DNA from 2 places in the Streptomyces sp. LZ34 genome. Region 1 is predicted to be linked to the other one. Evidence: riboswitches for the same ligand, from Rfam matches in the RefSeq annotation. Region 1 holds a riboswitch; the other holds the start of a gene.
The links. Region 1 has a riboswitch for glycine ahead of gcvT (glycine cleavage system aminomethyltransferase GcvT). Riboswitches for the same ligand answer to the same signal wherever they lie in the genome.
Positions count from the first base shown of each region.

Region 2: another riboswitch for glycine. It lies ahead of gcvP (aminomethyl-transferring glycine dehydrogenase); the one in region 1 lies ahead of gcvT (glycine cleavage system aminomethyltransferase GcvT).

Region 1 covers NZ_CM132680.1:4,319,502-4,329,423, forward strand. The annotation lists gene ACWY4P_RS16870 (ABC transporter permease) at 1-194, opposite strand, end outside; gene ACWY4P_RS16875 (enhanced serine sensitivity protein SseB C-terminal domain-containing protein) at 510-1,277, opposite strand; gene ACWY4P_RS16880 (enhanced serine sensitivity protein SseB) at 1,422-2,234, opposite strand; gene ACWY4P_RS16885 (hypothetical protein) at 2,481-3,881, shown strand; gene ACWY4P_RS16890 (AAA family ATPase) at 3,910-4,608, opposite strand; glycine riboswitch at 4,971-5,081, shown strand; gene gcvT (glycine cleavage system aminomethyltransferase GcvT) at 5,268-6,422, shown strand; gene gcvH (glycine cleavage system protein GcvH) at 6,563-6,943, shown strand; gene glyA (serine hydroxymethyltransferase) at 6,968-8,233, shown strand; gene ACWY4P_RS16910 (L-serine ammonia-lyase) at 8,331-9,761, shown strand.
Region 2 covers NZ_CM132680.1:1,419,273-1,429,194, reverse strand. The annotation lists gene ACWY4P_RS04995 (DUF881 domain-containing protein) at 1-691, shown strand, start outside; gene ACWY4P_RS04990 (FHA domain-containing protein) at 822-1,655, shown strand; gene ftsR (transcriptional regulator FtsR) at 1,673-2,425, shown strand; gene ACWY4P_RS04980 (bifunctional nuclease family protein) at 2,478-2,951, shown strand; gene ACWY4P_RS04975 (MerR family transcriptional regulator) at 3,174-3,800, shown strand; gene ACWY4P_RS04970 (DNA polymerase IV) at 3,976-5,478, shown strand; gene ACWY4P_RS04965 (PRC-barrel domain-containing protein) at 5,454-5,771, opposite strand; glycine riboswitch at 5,907-6,004, shown strand; glycine riboswitch at 6,005-6,133, shown strand; gene gcvP (aminomethyl-transferring glycine dehydrogenase) at 6,194-9,088, shown strand; gene ACWY4P_RS04955 (DUF5999 family protein) at 9,167-9,373, opposite strand; gene ACWY4P_RS04950 (hypothetical protein) at 9,646-9,922, opposite strand, start outside.

The DNA of each region.
Region 1 (9,922 bases):
GCGAAGACGGCCACCAGCACCAGGAGGACGACCACGGCCCCGCCGGCCAGCGCCAGCTTGTCCCGCTTCAGGCGCATCCAGGCGATCTGACGCAGCGACCGCCCCTCGACCGAGGCTTTGACTACATCCGCCGCGACATCGACGGGTGCGGCCGGTGCCGCATCCGTGCTCGTGTCGTGCAATGGTGCCGTCATCGTGGTGGGGACCCCTCTCGACCGGTGGTGACCGGCCCACGACCTGCCGCTGTAGCGGCGTGGTTCACAAACGCAGGTGAATATCGTGCTCGTGGTGCGGAAGTTTCGTGAAGGGGAAGCGCGCACTACCCGCAGGTACGGACACCTCCCGTTGCGGGAGTCTTCATCGCGTTCGTGATCACCCGCCAGCCCATCCGGGTAATGGATGCCTAACCGTGATGTGGTGAGGGGTGTTCCGTTATCCGGACCGCGACTCCGCTCAGCGGTGCGAACCGTCCGGTTAACAGGACCGTTACCGGGGTGGTGGCAGGGGTGTTACCAGGTGCTCGGCGCGGGTCCCGACTGCCGGCCGCCGTGCGGCGGCGGATAGCCGTACGAGGGGGCCGGCTGGGCCGCCCCGTAGGCGTCACGGTCGAAGAACGGGCGGGCGTTGGCCCGCATCCACATCGCCACCGGGTCGTACTCGTCGGACATCGCGACCGTGGAAACCGGCAGCCCGTCGGGCACCGCGCCGATCGACTGGCCCATCATCACCCGCGCGGCCTCCGCGCCCGCGGCGCCGGTGTCGTACAGGTCGAGCCCGATCGCCAGATACGGCGCGCCGAGCGCGGGCTGCACCCAGGCGCGGCGCAGCGACCGCACCGCGGGCGTGCGGTGCGCGTTCTGCCCCAAGAGGGCGTAGAACTGGGGGATTTCTATGGCGGGCTCGCTGAGCCGCAGTGGCCCGGCGGGCAGCCGGTCCATACCGCAGGCGATTCTGCGCAGATCGAGCCAGGGGATGCCGATGCCGCCGCCGGGGGCATGCGGATTGAGCCACAGGCCGTAGCGGTCGGGGAAGAGCGAGGACGCGATCTGACGGCCGCCCACCACCTCATGGGCGCGGTTCCAGCCGCTGGCGGCGAGCTCCTGGACGGAGGTCACACAGGGGGCGTAGCCGAGCCCGGCGACGTCCATGTTTCCGTACTGCGCGTCGGGTGAGCCGGGGGTGCCGTGCCACAGCAGCATCCAGACCTGGCCGTCGGCGAGCGCGTACAGCAGCGACTCGTAGGCGTCGTACCGGCCGGGAGCGACCTGCTGAATCATCCGCTCGACGTGGCCGCCTCCCGCGCTCACCTGGGTCCGCCCCTCTCTCGACCTGTCCACACACCTGGGCAGGGGCGCGCGACCGCGCCCCGCCACCGGTCATCCAACCAGCTTACGGGCCTTTACAGTGGTCTCCCGGGCGACTCAGCGGTCACGGTCGTAGAACGGTCGCACCCGCTCGCGCATCCAGTCCGCCACCGGGTCCTGGGCGATGTCCAGCAGAACGAGCTGGACCGTCCACGGCAACGGTACGGTGCCGAGCGCGCGACCGAGCGCCTCCACCGCGGTGGCCTGGCCTTCCGGCCCCGGAAGGTCCAGCTCGACGCCGACGAACAGCGCGGGCGGCTCCCCCTCGACGCTGGCCAGCGCGCGCCGGGCGGTCCGCACCCCGGCCACCTTGCCGAACTCGAGCCCGGCGGCCGCCAAAAAGTCGACCGGTTCTTCCTGCCAGTCCGGCTCGAAGAGACGCACCCGGCCGCCGGTGGCCGGACCGTCCAGCTCGCTGCGCCCGGTCCGGCACAACTCGGCCACGGCCGGCGGCGGAAGCGGGACGCCGACCGCGCCGCCGGGGTTCACCGCGATGCCGAGCTGGGGCGGCAGGCCGCGGGCGAATTCGACGGCCGGGGCGACGGTGAACGCCATATGGGCGCCGACGATCTGGAGGAACTGCTGTTCGGAGCTGAACACCGGCACATATGCGCCGCCTTCGATCTCCATGGTGGGCAGGTCCAGGCCGTTGCTGTCCGGGCCGCCCCCCATGGGCAGCGGCACCCAGATCCGGCTGCGGGCCAGGGTCTCGACGATGCGGGCGCCGGCGCCGGGGACGTCGACCGAGGCGGCGAGCACCTCTTCGAGCTCGTTGCCCGGAAATGCCGGAAACGCCGGAACTGCAGAAAACGCACCGTCAGGAAACCCGCCGTGAGCCGGTACTGGACCGTGCTGCTCCGGGATGCTCATTTCTGTTCAACCGCCATCTCGTCGGACCTGCACAGGCACCCTAACGGCTGCATCGCCGGGCGGCATCGGGGGCCGCCGATCTCCACAGCAAATCCCCAGGTGGAGGGCGAGGCGACGACCGAACGCGGACGACTTATGACCGCTTCAGATCACTTCAGAACGTAATCGTCGAGTTGCGTACAGTTCGCGCTCTTCGCACCGTGGTGTCGAGTACGCCCATACATCACCACAGCGAAGGAAGGTCTCATGATCCGCGCGTCCCGCAAGGCCGAAGTCCTTGTCACCTCCGTCATGGCCGGCTCTCTTCTGTTCGGCACCGCCGGCCTGGCCGCCGCCGCGGCCGGCGGATCCGGGGGCACGGCCGGCGCCAAGGCCCCGGCCCCCACCCCAGCGGCGCTCGCCGACACACGGATGAGTCCGGCCCAGACCCAGGCCATGCGCGATCTGCGGGTCCTCCTCGAGCGGGTGGTGGATCTGGCCAAGGCGGTGGAGGAGGCCCCCGACGGGATGCTCTCGGAAGCCGAGCTGGTCAAGCACGCGGCGGCGATCGACAGCGCGGTGAAGGCCGCCCGCAAGTCCGCCGAAGCGGCCCGCACCCCGCGGGCCGCTTCGCAGGTAAAGGAGAAGGTAAAGGAGAAGGAGAAGGTCCAGGGCAAGACCCAGGACAAGGGTCGGGAGCACGGCCGGAACCAGATGCCGTCGGACGACCCCGAAGCGGGCCAAAACCAGGGCCAGGGCCAGAACCAGGGGCAGGACCAGGGGCAGGACCAGGACCAAGGCCAGGCGCCGGGCCAGAACCAGAGCCAGGCTCCGGGCCAGATCACCGTGCCGCCGCAGGCCGCCGAGCAAGGGCAGGCCGCCGGGCAGGGGCAGGCCGAGACGCCGCCGTACGCCGTTCAGGTCGAGCCCACGGACATCTCGACGGACCCGCTGGACGCGCTCCAGCGGGCGATCGACGACCTGCTGGACGCCGTCGCCACCGGCGACGAAGCCACGGCCACCGCGGCGCTCCCTCGCATCGCCGACGCCATCATGGGGCTGATCAGCGCCATCATGGGCCCGCTCCCGGGGATGAACCAGCCGATGCTGCCCCCGATGCTGCCGCTCCCGGACGAGGCGTCGACCCTCGCCGACGAGGCGTCCGCGCTCGCCGACCGGAAGCCCGTCACGATGACGGCCGCCCCGGAGCGCACCACCCCCGAGCCCGGCACGAAGCCCGGCGCCGCCGAGCACGGAAAGAAGGACCACGGCAAGAAGCACGACGCCAAGAAGCAGGAGGCGAAGAAGCCGGAGGCGAAGAAGCACGACACCAAGCCCGGCGTCCCCGAGCCTGGCACCAAGCCCGGCGCCATGACGCCGAGCACGCAGCCCGACGCCCCCGAAGCCCCCGGCACCGACGTGCCTGGCGCCGACATGCCCGGCACCGACAAGCCCGGCACCGACAAGCCCGCCGCCCCTGAGCCCGGCGCCCACAAGCCCAGCACGAGACCGGACGTCAAGAAGCCGGGTACCCAGAGGCCCACCACGACGGCCGCCACCCCGATGTCCGCCGTCGAGTCCGCCGCGCCCAAGGTGGCCGAGGACGACTCCGTGGCCCCCATGCCGCTGCCTCACCCGGTGGAGGCCGCCGTCGACCAGGCTCCGTGACGGCTGCGCTCCACCGTCCCGCCGCGCGTCACTCGAAGCCGATGCGGCGCAGCGCGCTCGCGGCCGTCCGATCCAGCAGCGCCACCGAGGCGCAGCCTTCGGGCGGCCGCCCGCCCTCCGCGGCGGCGACCAGCCGCCCCACCGCGCGGCGGTGGCGCCCGAAGGCGTAGCGGGAGACCTCACGGCCGCGGGCGGCCTGTCCCTCCAGCGCCACCGCGGCCCCGACGTCCAGCAGCACCATGTGCAGCCGACGGCCGGTGCGCCGGGCGTCGCGGGCCAGCCAGCGGCGGACCCAGGAGAGCGTGCCGCAGTCGTGCACCACGACGCTCGCGCCCGAGCGCAGCGCCCGGCGCAGCCCGGCGTAGTGGGCGCACCGCACCAGCGGGCGGTAGAGGGCGTACGGCAGCCAGCGGGGCAGCCGCCGCTCCCAGCGCTCGCGGGTGTCCTGCGAGTCCACCCGCACCACCGCGCCCCCACTCTGGTCCAGACAGGGCACGGCCCGGCCGATCATGGTGCTCTTGCCGCTGCCGGGCAGCCCGGAGGCGACCACCACGTCCCCCGCGCGGTAGCGCAGCTCGCGCGCGCCGGGCCCGGGCCTGGGCTCAGGCCCGGACCCGGACCCGGACTCGGACCCGGATTCGGACCTGGATTCGGACTCGGCCCTGGCCCCGGACTCGGCCCCGGGCCTGCGTTCGGCCGCGTCGCCACCGCCGCGCAGGTCGTGCACGGGCGCCCGGCGCCCCGGCCTGAGCGCCCCTCCGGTTGGCGCCGCTCCCTGCGTCACCGGCAGGGGCCCACATGTCGTCGTCGCGTACGTACCCTGCCCGTGCACCGTGATCGTCCTCCTAGGTCGGTCACTGCGGCTCGTTCCCGAAGAGTGTCAAGAAAAGGTAATGTCCAGCAAGGTGGTATCCCTGTGGGCTGGGCATTCATGCCCTGTGAGTCGGGCCTGTGAGTGGGGCCGGTGAGTCCGGCCTGCGCGTGGGGCCTGTGAGTGGGGGGCCGGGGCGACAGCGGTTCCACCCGGTCAGGTCTTCCCTTCTCGGGCGTACGTGCGATGATGTTGCGCGCAACTCCATACCGGCCGCTTGAATCCGCGCGGGAGAGTCCTCGGCCACCGGCAGCAGTGCCGGCCGTCCGGGGCGCCGAAGGAGCAAGTCCTCCCTTGAATCTCTCAGGCCCCGATACCGCGCGGGCGAGGCAGATCTGAAAAGCGAGCCGCTGGCGTGGCTCCACCCACGGTGCAAGCCGGACCGCTCTCCGCGATGACGCCGACGATGTCGGCCGGGAGAAGGGGTCACGGCGAACCTCTCAGGTTCCGATGACAGATGGGGAGGACTCGTCCTCGTCGTCCTCGTCGCCGTCCCGCCCTGGAGCCAGCCCCCCATGACCGATGCCCCGATGCCCGACACATCCGTGACCGGCGCCCCGCCCACCCCCCGCCATACCGCCCTGGACGCGGTGCACCGCGCGCTCGGCGCCACCATGACCGACTTCGCCGGCTGGGAGATGCCGCTGCGCTACGGGAGCGAGCGCGACGAGCACACCGCGGTGCGCACCCGCGCCGGCCTCTTCGACCTCTCCCACATGGGTGAGATCACGCTCACCGGCCCGCAGGCCGGCGCCGCCCTGGACCGGGCGCTGGTGGGCCATCTGTCGGCGCTCGCCGTCGGCCGCGCCCGCTACACCATGATCTGCGACGCCCAGGGCGGCATCCTGGACGACCTGATCGTCTACCGCCTCGGCGAGCAGGAGTTCCTGGTGGTCGCCAACGCCTCGAACGCCCAGGTGGTGCTGGACGCGCTCACCGAGCGCGCCGAGGGCCTGGACGCGGCCGTACGGGACGACCGGGACGCGTATGCGCTGATCGCCGTCCAGGGCCCGGCGTCTCCCACGATCCTGGAGGGCCTGACCGACGCCAATCTGGACGGCCTCAAGTACTACGCGGGCCTGCCCGGCACGGTCGCGGGCGTCCCGGCGCTGATCGCCCGTACCGGCTACACGGGCGAGGACGGCTTCGAGCTGTTCGTGTCGCCGGACGACGCCGAGCGGCTGTGGCAGGCGCTGACCGAGGCGGGGGCCCCGGCCGGGCTGGTGCCGTGCGGGCTGTCCTGCCGGGACACGCTGCGTCTGGAGGCCGGGATGCCGCTGTACGGGCATGAGCTGACCCGCCGGACCACGCCCTTCGACGCGGGGCTCGGCCGGGTGGTGAAGTTCGACAAGCCCGGTGACTTCGTCGGACGCGCGGCCCTGGAGGCGGCGGCGCGCCGGGCCGAGACCGATCCGCCGCGGGTGCTGGTCGGCCTGGTCGCGGCGGGCCGCCGGGTCCCGCGTGCGGGGTACCCGGTGATCGGCGCGGACGGCGCGGTGATCGGCGAGGTCACCTCGGGCGCGCCCTCGCCCACCCTCGGCAAGCCGATCGCGATCGCGTATGTGGACGCCGGGCACGCCACGCCGGGGACGGCGGGTGTGTCAGTGGACATCCGCGGTACCCATGAGCCGTACGAGGTCGTGGCCCTCCCCTTCTACAAGCGGCGCTGAGCCCGCCGCCCGCCGGCGGCGCCGGGCCACCCCGTGCGTACTCCCCCAGCTACCACTGGGCGGTGCCCCTCCCGTACCGCCTGTCCCACCAGGCAAGACCCGTTTCCCAAGCATCCCCCCGTATCCAGGAGAATCGGACCATGAACAACCCCCAGCAGCTGCGTTACAGCAAGGAGCACGAGTGGCTGTCGGCCGCCGGCGAGGACGGTGTGTCGACGGTCGGCATCACCGAGTTCGCGGCCAACTCGCTCGGCGACGTCGTCTTCGTCCAGCTCCCGGAGGTCGGCACGACGGTCACCGCGGGTGAGACCTGCGGCGAGCTGGAGTCCACGAAGTCCGTCAGCGATCTGTACGCGCCGGTCACCGGCGAGGTCACCGAGATCAACGAGGACGTGGTGAACGACCCGGCGCTGGTGAATTCCGCCCCCTTCGAGGGCGGCTGGCTGTTCAAGGTGAGGGTGACGGACGAGCCGGACGAACTGCTCTCCGCCGACGAGTACGCCGCCTTCGCCGAAAACTGAACCCCTCCTTCGATCGGGACCCTGATGTCGCTTCTCAACAGCTCCCTGCACGAGCTCGACCCGGACGTAGCCGCCGCGGTCGACGCCGAACTCCACCGCCAGCAGTCCACCCTGGAGATGATCGCCTCGGAGAACTTCGCTCCGGTCGCGGTCATGGAGGCCCAGGGCTCGGTCCTGACCAACAAGTACGCCGAGGGCTACCCGGGCCGCCGCTACTACGGCGGCTGTGAGCACGTCGACGTGGTCGAGCAGATCGCCATCGACCGCGTCAAGGCGCTCTTCGGCGCCGAGGCCGCCAACGTCCAGCCGCACTCCGGCGCCCAGGCGAACGCGGCCGCGATGTTCGCCCTGCTCTCCCCCGGTGACACCATCCTGGGCCTGAACCTGGCGCACGGCGGTCACCTCACCCACGGGATGAAGATCAACTTCTCCGGCAAGCTCTACAACGTGGTGCCCTACCACGTGGACGTCGAGACCGGCCTGGTCGACATGGACGAGGTCGAGCGGCTGGCCAAGGAGCACCGCCCCAAGCTGGTGATCGCGGGCTGGTCGGCGTACCCGCGCCAGCTGGACTTCCCGGCCTTCCGCCGGATCGCGGACGAGGTCGGCGCGTACCTCATGGTGGACATGGCCCACTTCGCCGGCCTGGTCGCGGCCGGGCTGCACCCCTCCCCGGTGCCGCACGCCCATGTGGTCACCACCACCACCCACAAGACCCTCGGCGGCCCGCGCGGCGGCGTGATCCTCTCCACGGCCGAGCTGGCCAAGAAGATCAACTCCGCGGTCTTCCCCGGTCAGCAGGGCGGCCCGCTGGAGCACGTGGTCGCGGCGAAGGCGGTGGCCTTCAAGATCGCGGCGGGCGAGGACTTCAAGGACCGCCAGCAGCGCACCCTCGAAGGCGCCAAGCTGCTGGCCGAGCGGCTCACCCAGCCCGACGTGGCCAAGGCCGGGGTCTCCGTGCTGTCCGGCGGCACCGACGTCCACCTCGTCCTGGTCGACCTGCGCGACTCGGAGCTGGACGGCCGGCAGGCCGAGGACCGCCTCCACGAGATCGGCATCACGGTCAACCGCAACGCCATCCCGAACGACCCGCGCCCCCCGATGGTCACCTCCGGCCTGCGCATCGGCACCCCGGCGCTGGCCACCCGCGGCTTCACCGCCGACGACTTCCGCGAGGTCGCCGACATCATCGCCGAGGCGCTCAAGCCGTCGCACGACGCGGAGGCGCTCAAGGCGCGCGTCACCGCGCTCGCCGACAAGCACCCGCTGTACCCGGACCTCAAGAAGTAACGGGCCCCGAAGGTGTGCGGGGGCGCACACCCCCAGCGCCCCCGCACACCCGCACCACCACGCACGCACCCACCGTGCAGACGCAAGGAGTTCACCGGTGGCCATCTCCGTCTTCGACCTCTTCTCGATCGGCATCGGTCCGTCCAGCTCCCATACGGTCGGCCCCATGCGGGCCGCGAGAATGTTCGTCCGCCGGCTGAAGAACGACGGCCTGCTCGCCCACACCGCCGCCGTACGCGCCGAGCTCTTCGGCTCCCTCGGCGCCACCGGCCACGGCCACGGCACCCCCAAGGCCGTCCTCCTCGGCCTCGAGGGCAACTCGCCGCGCACCGTGGACGTCGAGACCGCCGACGACGAGGTGGCCCGCATCCGTACCGCCAAGCGGCTGCGGCTGCTCGGCGCGGAGATCGGCGCCGAGCACGAGATCGACTTCGACGAGTCCGCCGAGCTGGTCCTGCACCGCCGCCGCTCACTGCCGTACCACGCCAACGGCATGACCCTGTTCGCGTACGACGCCGACGGCCTCCCCCTCCTGGAGAAGACGTACTACTCCGTCGGCGGCGGCTTCGTCGTGGACGAGGACGCGGTCGGCGCGGACCGCATCAAGCTCGACGACACCGTCCTGAAGTACCCCTTCCGCACCGGCGACGAGCTGCTGCGCCTCTCCCATGAGACCGGCCTGTCCATCTCCGCCCTCATGCTCGAGAACGAGAAGGCCTGGCGCACCGAGGCGGAGATCCGCGCGGGACTGCTGGAGATCTGGCAGGTCATGCGGGGCTGCGTCGAGCGCGGCCTGTCCCGCGAGGGCATCCTCCCCGGCGGCCTCAAGGTCCGCCGCCGAGCCGCCACCGCCGCCCGCGCGCTGCGCGCCGAGGGCGACCCGGCCACCCGCGCCATGGAGTGGGTCACCCTGTACGCCATGGCCGTCAACGAGGAGAACGCCGCCGGCGGCCGCGTGGTCACCGCCCCCACCAATGGCGCGGCCGGCATCATCCCCGCCGTCCTCCACTACTACACACACTTCGTGCCCGGCTCGGACACCAGCTCGGACACCGGCTCGGACACCAACTCCGCCGCCGGCTCCCGCGACGACGGCATCGTTCGCTTCCTCCTCGCCGCGGGCGCCATCGGCATGCTCTTCAAGGAGAACGCCTCCATCTCCGGCGCCGAGGTCGGCTGCCAGGGCGAGGTCGGCTCCGCCTGCTCCATGGCCGCCGGCGGCCTCGCCGAGGTCCTCGGCGGCACCCCCGAGCAGGTCGAGAACGCCGCCGAGATCGGCATGGAACACAACCTCGGCCTCACCTGCGACCCGGTCGGCGGCCTCGTCCAGATCCCCTGCATCGAGCGCAACGGCATGGCCTCGGTGAAGGCCGTCACGGCGGCCCGTATGGCGCTGCGCGGGGACGGGCGGCACCACGTCTCCCTCGACAAGGTCATCAAGACCATGAAGGAGACGGGCGCCGACATGAAGGTCAAGTACAAGGAGACGGCGCGGGGCGGGCTCGCGGTGAACGTCATCGAGTGCTAGGGAAACAGGCCCTGACCAGCGTGTTCGTAACTTTCAGCGCTGTCAGGGCCTTCCCTGCTTACGCGGCGGAAAGTCCCCGAAAAGTCCCCGGGGAAATCCCCTCGAGACGGGCGTCTGACCTGGAGGTTCGCGGCGGTCACCGCACGCCGGACCCCCGCCGT
Region 2 (9,922 bases), 2.9 Mb from region 1:
CCTGTGGCCGCCACGGCTGACGCGGGCTCAACTCATCGTCGCGCTCCTGCTGTTCGGCCTCGGCCTCGGTCTGGCCATCCAGGTGCGCTCGACCAATGAGAACAGCGTGCTGCGCGGCGCCCGGCAGGAGGATCTGGTACGCATCCTCGACGAGCTGGACAACCGCACCCAGCGGCTGCGGGACGAGAAACAGCGGCTGGAGACCCAGCGGACCGAGCTGGAGAACAGCTCGGACCGGGCCGAGGAGGCCCGTAAGCAGACGGCCCAGAAGGAGCAGCAGCTCGGTGTGCTCGCGGGCACCGTCGCCGCCGAGGGGCCGGGCATCACCATGAAGATCGACGTGTCGAGGGGCACTGTGGAGTCGGACATGCTGCTCGACGCGGTCCAGGAACTGCGCGCCGCCGGGGCCGAGGCCATCCAGATCGGCAAGGTGCGGGTGGTCGCGAGCACGTACTTCGCGGACGTCGGCGGCGCGGTGGAAATCGATGGACGGAAAGTGACGCAGCCGTACGTGATCAAGGTCATCGGCAAGCCGGAGGACTTGGAGCCGGCCCTGAACATTCCGGGCGGAGTGGTGCAGAGTCTGGAGAAGGAGCAGGCCACCGTGTCCATCGAGCGCTCGAAGGAGATCGTCGTCGACGCCTTGCGGTCGGCGAAGCGGCCTGACTACGCTCGGTCGTCATCGCGGTGAGGTGGTTAGGTATGGGAGTCTCGCGGCGAGACAATGAGGACGCGGGGGGTCGGCGCACCGGAAGAGTCGCGCGTGATGGAAACTGTCTGGTGGTCACGGACGTTGTGAGGATGTCCGGACCGTCTGGTGTGTGCATCGAGGGTTTGCCCTGCCCCACGGGCGGGTCTGTTTCAGTCAAGGGGAATCGCCCGTGAAGTTGTTCGGGAAGTTGTTCGGCAAGAGCGCGCGCCAGGACGGCGGCAGCAGCACCGCCCGCCACCGCGCCCCGCGTGCTGCGGAGGAGAGCGGGGTGAGCGAGGAGCGTCCGCTGTTCCGGGACGGCGGCGGCATTCCGGGTGGTCAGGGCGCGTCTTCTGTTGACCCCTCCGCATCCGGACGCATAGGTTTCGGGGAGCCATCGACCGCGAACACGGGCGGAGGGTTCGGCTTGCCGGTATGTCAAAGGTGCGGCCATCAGAACGCCGAGGCCAGCCGGTTCTGCTCCAACTGTGGCGCGCCGCTGCGGGGCCAGGCGCCCTCCGAGCGTGCTTCGGAGACCACCTCCACCATCTCGATCTCCGGGCTGGAGGCGTACGACTCCGAGGTGACCGGGCAGACTCCGCTGCCCTCGCTCTCCCCGGAGGCCCAGGCGGCCGTCGATGCGCTGCCCCCGGGGTCCGCGCTGATGGTGGTCCGCCGCGGGCCGAACTCCGGCAGCCGCTTCCTGCTGGACAGCGATGTGACCACGGCCGGCCGTCATCCGCAGAGCGACATCTTCCTGGACGATGTGACGGTCTCGCGTCGCCATGTGGAGTTCCGGCGCGGCCAGGACGGCTCCTTCACCGTCGCGGACGTCGGCAGCCTGAACGGGACGTATGTCAACCGCGAGGCGATCGACTCGGCCATCCTGAACAACGGTGACGAGGTGCAGATCGGCAAGTACCGGCTGGTCTTCTACCCGAGCCAGCGAGGCTTCGGCATCTGACCCGTCAGGGGAGGTCCATGCTTCAGACACCGTCGGGCGGTGCCGACACCGGCACCGCCCCCGCGGGCGGCCGGGCGATGAGCATCGGCACCGTACTGAATCTGCTGCGGGACGAATTCCCCGAGGTCACCGTCTCCAAGATCCGTTTCCTGGAGGCCGAGGGCCTGGTCGAGCCGCGGCGCGCGCCCTCCGGCTACCGCAAATTCAGCCCGGAGGACGTGGAGCGGCTCGGCCATGTTCTGCGCATGCAGCGTGACCACTATCTGCCACTGAAGGTCATTCGGGAGCATCTGGACGCCTTGGAGCGGGGAGAGCGGCCAGAGCTGCCCGCCGCGGCCTCCGGCGCCCTGCCGGAGGGATCGGCCGAGGAAGGGCCGGAGAGCGCCTTGGAGCGCCCCACGGCCGCCCGGGTGGGCCGGGCCGAGCTGCTGGCCGCCACCGGGATCGACGAGGGGAGGCTGGCCGAGTGGGAGTCGTTCGGGCTGATCGGCCCGGGTGCGGACGGCGGGTACGACATCGAGGCGGTGACCGTCGCCAGGCTCGTCGCGGACCTGGGTCGTTTCGGTCTGGAACCACGTCATTTGAGGATCATGAAAGCCGCCGCGGAGCGCGAGGCGGGACTGCTCGAGCAGGTGGTCGCACCCCTGCGGCGACACCGAAATCCGCAGACCAGAGCCTATGCGGAGGCCAGCGCCCGGGAGCTGGCCGAGCTGTCCGTGCGGCTTCATGCGGCCTTTGTCCAGTCCGCTCTGCGGGCCGGTTCCCGGTGACCGGCGCGGTCCCGACTATCCAAACCGGCCGGGCACGTCCTAGGGTTGCTGTGTGAACGAGCTCGACGTCGTGGGTGTCCGGGTGGAGATGCCCTCCAACCAACCGATCGTGCTCCTGCGCGAGGTAGGAGGCGACCGCTACCTCCCCATTTGGATCGGACCGGGAGAGGCGACCGCGATCGCCTTCGCTCAGCAGGGCATGGCTCCGGCGCGCCCGCTGACCCACGACCTTTTCAAGGACGTGCTCGACGCGGTCGGCCAGCAGCTCACGGAGGTCCGGATCACGGACCTGCGCGAGGGTGTGTTCTACGCGGAGCTGGTGTTCGCCAGCGGCGTGGAGGTCAGTGCCAGGCCGTCCGACGCCATAGCGCTGGCGCTGCGCACCGGCACGCCGATCTACGGCAGTGACGGGGTGCTGGACGACGCGGGGATCGCCATCCCGGACGAGCAGGAGGACGAGGTGGAGAAGTTCCGCGAGTTCCTCGACCAGATCTCGCCCGAGGACTTCGGCACCAGCAGCCAGTGAGTCATCAGCGGCCAGTTAGTCATCAGCGGCCAACGAGCGGCGGACAGTGAGCTGAGCTGTCTGCCGGTCCTCGCCAGCGCATTCGAGTAGCCTTTCCCGGAAGAGGGATACGGGAAACCACCCTTAGGGTGATTATCACTCGGCGTGCCGAGTGTGGCGATCGTTGACGCACCCCGGGTGACTGCCTACCGTCGAGAAGGCAGGTCGAGGACGGAGGTCGGCGTGAGAAGCAGTGGCGACGGCACGGCGGCAGGCGGTCCGTACACGCTCCACGGGAGCGCACCGGCCGAACCGGCATTGAAGGCTCGGGTAGCGGCACAGGCCGCGCCGCCGCGGGAAGGCGCCGTGGCGAAGCCCGAGCAGGTGGGGTACCGCGGGCCGACCGCTTGTGCGGCCGCCGGCATCACCTACCGCCAGCTGGACTACTGGGCGCGTACCGGGCTCGTGGAGCCGAGTGTGCGGCCCGCGTACGGCTCGGGCAGTCAGCGGCTCTACAGCTTCCGGGACGTCGTCGTCCTCAAGATCGTCAAGCGGCTGCTGGACACCGGTGTGTCCCTGCAGAACATCCGGGCCGCCGTCCAGCACCTGCGCACGCGCGGCCTCGACGACCTCGCCCAGATGACGCTGATGAGCGACGGGGCGACGGTCTACGAATGCACGTCGCCCGACGAGGTGGTCGAGCTCCTCCAGGGCGGCCAGGGCGTCTTCGGGATCGCCGTGGGCGTGGTGTGGCGGGACGTGGAGAGCGCGCTGGCGCAGCTCCACGGCGAGCGCGTGGACACCGGCGAGACGCTGGTGGGGCACAACCCCGCCGACGAGCTCGCGCGGCGCCGCAACCGCGCGGGCTGAGCGCGGCGCGGCAACCGCGGGCTGAGCGCGGAGCCCGGCTCGCGGGGATGCGACGGGCTCGGCGGCGTCTGCGGCCTGCGGGCCGCGGGCCGCAGACCGCGGACTGCCTCGGCTGACTGCCCCATCCGATGGTCACTCGCCCGATTGTCAGTGGCATGCGGCAGCATCTGTAGGTGTGAGGGGTGCGCCGACGATTCTCCATCTGGACATGGACGCCTTCTACGCCGCGGCGGAGCAGGCGGCCAAGCCCAGCCTGCGCGGCAAGCCCGTGATCGTCGGCGGCCTGGGGCCGCGAGGCGTGGTGGCCACGGCCTCCTACGAGGCGCGGGTGTTCGGGGTCCACTCGGCCATGGCGATGGCCCAGGCCCGCCGCCTGTGTCCGAACGCGGCGTATCTCACCCCCCGCTTCTCCCTGTACCGCCAGGTGAGTGACACGGTCATGGCCCTGCTGGCCGCCCTGTCCCCGCTGGTCGAGCCGCTGAGCCTGGACGAGGCGTTCGTGGATCTGGAGGCGGGCGGTGTCCCGGCCACGTCCGAGGCGGCGCGGGCCGTGGGGGAGCGGCTGCGCGCGGACATCGTGGCCGCGACCGGGCTGACCGGCTCGGTGGGCCTGGCCGGGGCCAAGATGCTTGCCAAGATCGCCTCCGAGCAGGCCAAGCCCGATGGGCTGGTGCTCATCGAGCCGGGCACCGAGCGGGAGCTGCTGGGGCCCCTGCCGGTGCGCACGCTCCCCGGGGTGGGCCCGGCCACCGCGGAGGCGCTGCGCCGGGCCGGGATCCACACCGTCGCCGAGACCCGGGAGGCGGGGGAGGAGGAGCTGGTGCGGCTGCTGGGCAAGGCCCATGGCGCGTCGCTGTACGGCATGGCCTGGGGGCGGGACGACCGGCCGGTCGTCGCCGAGCGGGACGCCAAGTCCGTATCGGTGGAGGACACGTACGACGTCGACCTCACCGACCGCACGCGGGTGCAGGTGGAGGTGGCGCGGCTCGCCGACCGGTGTGTGCGGCGGCTGCGCGGGGCCGGCCGTTCGGGGCGCACGGTCGTGCTCAAGGTGCGGCGTTACGACTTCTCCACGCTGACCCGGTCCGAGACGCTGCGCGGGCCGACGGACGATCCGGGAGTGGTGCGGGAGGCCGCGGCGCGGCTGCTGGAAGGCGTGGACACCACGGCGGGTGTGCGGCTGCTGGGAGTGGGCGTGAGCGGGCTGGCGGACTACACCCAGGAGGATCTGTTCGCCCAGGCGGCCCAGGCCGCCCATGAGGCTCAGGAGGCCGCGGAGGGGACGCGCGAGGCCGGAGGGGCGCCGGAGCCCGCCCCGGCGGGCCTGGAGGAGGAGGGCGAGGACGCCGGCCGGCCGCGCCGCTGGCTGCCCGGCTCCGATGTACGACACGCGGAGTACGGGGCGGGGTGGGTGCAGGGCAGCGGGGTCGGCCGGGTGACCGTGCGGTTCGAGGAGCCCTGGTCGGAGCCGGGCCGGGTGCGGACCTTCGCGGTCGACGACCAGGCGCTGGAGCCCGCGGAGCCGCTGCCGCTGGTCAGGCCCGCTGTGAGCGACAGCGACAGCGACACCGACACCGACGCCGCCGCTCAGGGCCAGCGGCCGGATCAGGGCTCGGGCCAGGACCGGGGTTCGGGCCAGGAGCGGCGCCAAGGTCAGCCGGTCACGTCCAGGCCGTAGTGGTGGTAGAGCTGTAGCTCCTGCTCGGGCGACAGGTGGCGGCCGACCCCGAAGTCCGGCGCGTCCTTGATGAGCGCCCGCTCGTACGGCACTCGCAGCGAGTCGTCGACGATCTCGCTGGGTTCGAGAGGCACGAACACGTCCCGGCTGAACAGGCCGGTGCGTACCGCCGCCCATTCCGGCTCGCCGGTCGCGTCGTCGAGGTAGACCTCGTCCACGGTGCCGATCTTCGCGCCATCGCGGTCGAAGGCCTTGCGGCCGATGAGGGTCCGCGGATCGATGTCGGTCTGCACACTCTCTCCCACACGTGGCGATTTGTCCCGTAATACCCGTGATATCTAAGAAAAGCCACAACGCCGCGCGCGTCCACTCGAGCGCTTGCCCAAAAACCCTGGCGGCAGGCTCGCTGGTAGGCTGACGGTGGCTGCAGACCCCGTGCGGGAGAGCTCTCCGCCGACGTCGTCGGAGGCGCCGAAGGAGCAAATCCTCCCCGGAATCTCTCAGGCACACGTACCGCGCGGGTGAGGTCACTCTGGAAAGCAGGGCGGGCCACGGGCGAGCACAGCTCCGGAACCCCTCCTCACCGACGGTGAAAGCCGGGTCGCAGTCCGCGGGCCCGGTGAAGCTCTCAGGTCGAGATGACAGAGGGGGAGGCCGTTCGGGCACCCGCACCGTGGTGCCCCTCGTCGGTCGTACAGACCAGGAGGCCTCGCAGATGACCGCCAACCGCACCTCACTGACCGAGCTGGAACGCGGTACTCCGTTCGAGCGGCGCCATATCGGACCCGACGCCGAGGCCCAGGCCAAGATGCTCGCGCAGGTCGGCTTCGGCTCCCTCGACGAGCTCACCCAGGCCGCCGTGCCGGAGGTCATCAAGAGCGCCGGGGAACTGGGGCTGCCCCCGGCCCGCACCGAGGCCGAGGTGCTGGCCGAGCTGCGCGGCCTGGCCGAGCGCAACCAGGTGCTCTCCCCGATGATCGGCCTGGGCTACTACGGGACCTTCACCCCGCCGGTGATCCTGCGCAATGTGCTGGAGAACCCCGCCTGGTACACCGCGTACACGCCCTATCAGCCGGAGATCTCCCAGGGCCGGCTGGAGGCGCTGCTCAACTTCCAGACCGTCGTGGCCGACCTCACCGGGCTGCCGACCGCCGGTGCCTCGCTGCTCGACGAGGCCACCGCCGCCGCCGAGGCCATGGCGCTGTCGCGGCGGGTGGGCAAGGTCAAGCAGGGCGTGTTCCTGATCGACGCCGACACCCTGCCGCAGACCGTCGCGGTCATCCAGACCCGCGCCGAGCCCACCGGCGTCGAGGTGGTCGTCGCCGACCTCTCGACGGGCATACCGGCCGAGGTGGCCGAGCGCGGGGTGTTCGGCGTGCTGCTCCAGTACCCGGGCGCCTCCGGCGCGGTGCGCGACCCACGCCCGGTCATCGAGCGGGCCCATGAGCTCGGCGCGGTGGTCACCGTCGCCGCCGACCTGCTGGCCCTCACCCTGCTCACCTCGCCCGGGGAGCTGGGCGCCGACATCGCGGTCGGCAGCAGCCAGCGGTTCGGTGTGCCGATGGGCTTCGGCGGGCCGCACGCCGGTTTCATGGCCGTCCGCGAGGCCTACGCCCGCAGCCTGCCGGGCCGTCTGGTGGGCGTCTCGGTCGACGCCGACGGCGACAAGGCGTACCGCCTGGCCCTGCAGACCCGCGAGCAGCACATCCGCCGGGAGAAGGCCACCAGCAACATCTGCACCGCCCAGGTCCTGCTCGCCGTGATGGCCGGCATGTACGCCGTCTACCACGGCCCGGACGGGCTCAAGACCATCGCCCGGCGCACCCACCGCTACGCGGCCGTGCTCGCCGAGGGCCTGCGGGCCGGGGGTGTGGAGACCGTGCACGGCGCGTTCTTCGACACCCTGACCGTGTATGTCCCGGGCCGGGCCGCCGAGGTCGTCACCGCGGCCCGCGAGGCCGGGGTCAACCTGCGGCTGACCGACGCCGACCATGTGGGCATCGCCTGCGACGAGACCACCGGCCGCGCCCAGCTCGCCGCCGTGTGGTCGGCCTTCGGCGTGGACGGCGGGCTGCCCGCCATCGACGAGCTGGACGCCGCCGCGGCCGACGCGCTCCCCGCCGACCTGCTGCGCGGCGACGTGTACCTGACCCACCCGGTCTTCCACCGGCACCGCTCCGAGACCGCGATGCTGCGCTATCTGCGGCGCCTGGCCGACCGCGACTACGCCCTGGACCGGGGCATGATCCCGCTCGGCTCCTGCACCATGAAGCTCAACGCCACCACCGAGATGGAGCCGGTCACCTGGCCGGAGTTCGGGGAGCTGCACCCCTTCGCGCCCGTCGAGCAGGCCCAGGGCTACCTGACGCTGATCCGCGAGCTGGAGGAGCGGCTGGCCGAGGCCACCGGCTACGACAAGGTCTCCCTGCAGCCGAACGCCGGATCGCAGGGCGAGCTGTCCGGGCTGCTGGCCGTGCGCGCCTACCACCGGGCAGGCGGCGAGGAGCGGCGCACCGTCTGCCTCATCCCGTCCTCCGCGCACGGCACCAACGCCGCCAGCGCCGTGATGGCGGGCATGAAGGTCGTCGTGGTCAGGACCGGCGAGGACGGCGAGGTGGACGCCGACGACCTGCGCGCCAAGATCGAGCAGTACGGCGACGAACTGGCCGTCCTGATGGTCACCTACCCGTCCACACACGGCGTGTTCGAGGAGCACATCAGCGAGATCTGCGCGGCCGTGCACGACGCGGGCGGCCAGGTCTACGTGGACGGCGCGAACCTCAACGCCCTGGTGGGGCTGGCCCGGCCGGGCAGGTTCGGCGGCGATGTCTCCCACCTGAACCTCCACAAGACCTTCTGCATCCCGCACGGCGGCGGTGGTCCCGGCGTGGGCCCGGTCGCGGTGCGCGAGCACCTGGCGCCGTATCTGCCCAACCACCCGCTCCAGCCCGCGGCGGGCCCGGCGACCGGCGTGGGCCCGGTCGCGGCCGCGCCCTGGGGTTCGGCGGGCATCCTGCCCATCTCCTGGGCGTACGTCCGGCTGATGGGCGCCGAGGGGCTGCGCCGGGCCACCCAGGTGGCGGTGCTCGGCGCCAACTACATCGCCAGGCGCCTGGAGCCGCACTACCCGGTGCTCTACACCGGCCCCGGCGGCCTGGTCGCCCACGAGTGCATCGTCGATCTGCGGCCGCTCACCAAGGCGACCGGCGTGAGCGTCGACGATGTGGCCAAGCGGCTGGTCGACTACGGGTTCCACGCGCCCACGATGTCGTTCCCGGTCGCCGGCACGCTGATGATCGAGCCGACGGAGAGCGAGGACCTGGCGGAGCTGGACCGGTTCTGCGAGGCGATGATCGCCATCCGGGCGGAGATCGAGAAGGTCGGCTCCGGGGAGTGGCCCCAGGACGACAACCCGCTGCGGAACGCCCCGCACACGGCGGCCGCGCTCAGCGGGGAGTGGGAGCACCCCTACACCCGGGCGGAGGCGGCCTTCCCGGCCGGGGTGTCGCCGGCCGACAAGTACTGGCCGCCGGTGCGGCGGATCGACGGCGCCTTCGGCGACCGCAACCTGGTCTGTTCCTGCCCGCCGCTGGAGTCGTACGAGAGCTGACCGGGCGGGCCCGGTCGGGTACGGGGCCGGTGCGGCGGAAGCGCCGGGCCGGCCCCTGAGAATTCGCCTGGGCAGGGCCTAGGCGGCGGTGACGACGCGCTCGGTGTCCAGCGCCCGGCGCGGGGCGATGATCTTCCCGTCCGGCAGCAGCTCACCGGTGTCCTCGAAGAGGAGGACGCCGTTGCACAGCAGGCTCCAGCCCTGCTCGGGGTGGTGCGCCACGAGATGGGCGGCCTCCCGGTCGGCGGAGTCGGCTGACGGGCACGATGGCTGGTGCTGGCACATGGAAGGGATCTCTCGCTGGGGTGTGGTGAGTGTCCTGTGGCTTGCTGCGGCAGTCATGGCCGCCCCCCGTTGGTCAGTCGGTCGGTTGCTCCAAGTGTTGCCCTACAGGCCGGTTTCCGCATGGATTTCACGGCACCGGTACTCGCTAGATAATGACGCATCCACACGGCCGACGGTTCATCGCGACGGGACTGTTACGAGCCCGCAGCGGAGCGCCCCGTGATCCTTGGGATCACGGGGCGCTCGGGCGTGGGGGCGGGTGCCGCGGGTCGTCAGGCCGACGAGCCCAGCAGCGGCGTCCGCGTCAGCCGGAGGGTGAGCACCGGCAGCAGATCCGCCGCGCGGTGCGCGCGGTGGGCGGCGATGCCCGGCGGGGCCGGGGTGAGCGGTACCAGCAGGTCTTCCGCGGCGAGATGGCCTTCGGAGGCGTCGGCGGTCGGGTCGCCGCGCAGCCACAGCGTCAGCATGTACAGCTCCGGGATGGACAGCAGCCGTGGCTGGTACACCGAGGGCAGTGACTCGGCCTGGCTCAGCGCCAGTTCGGCCGAG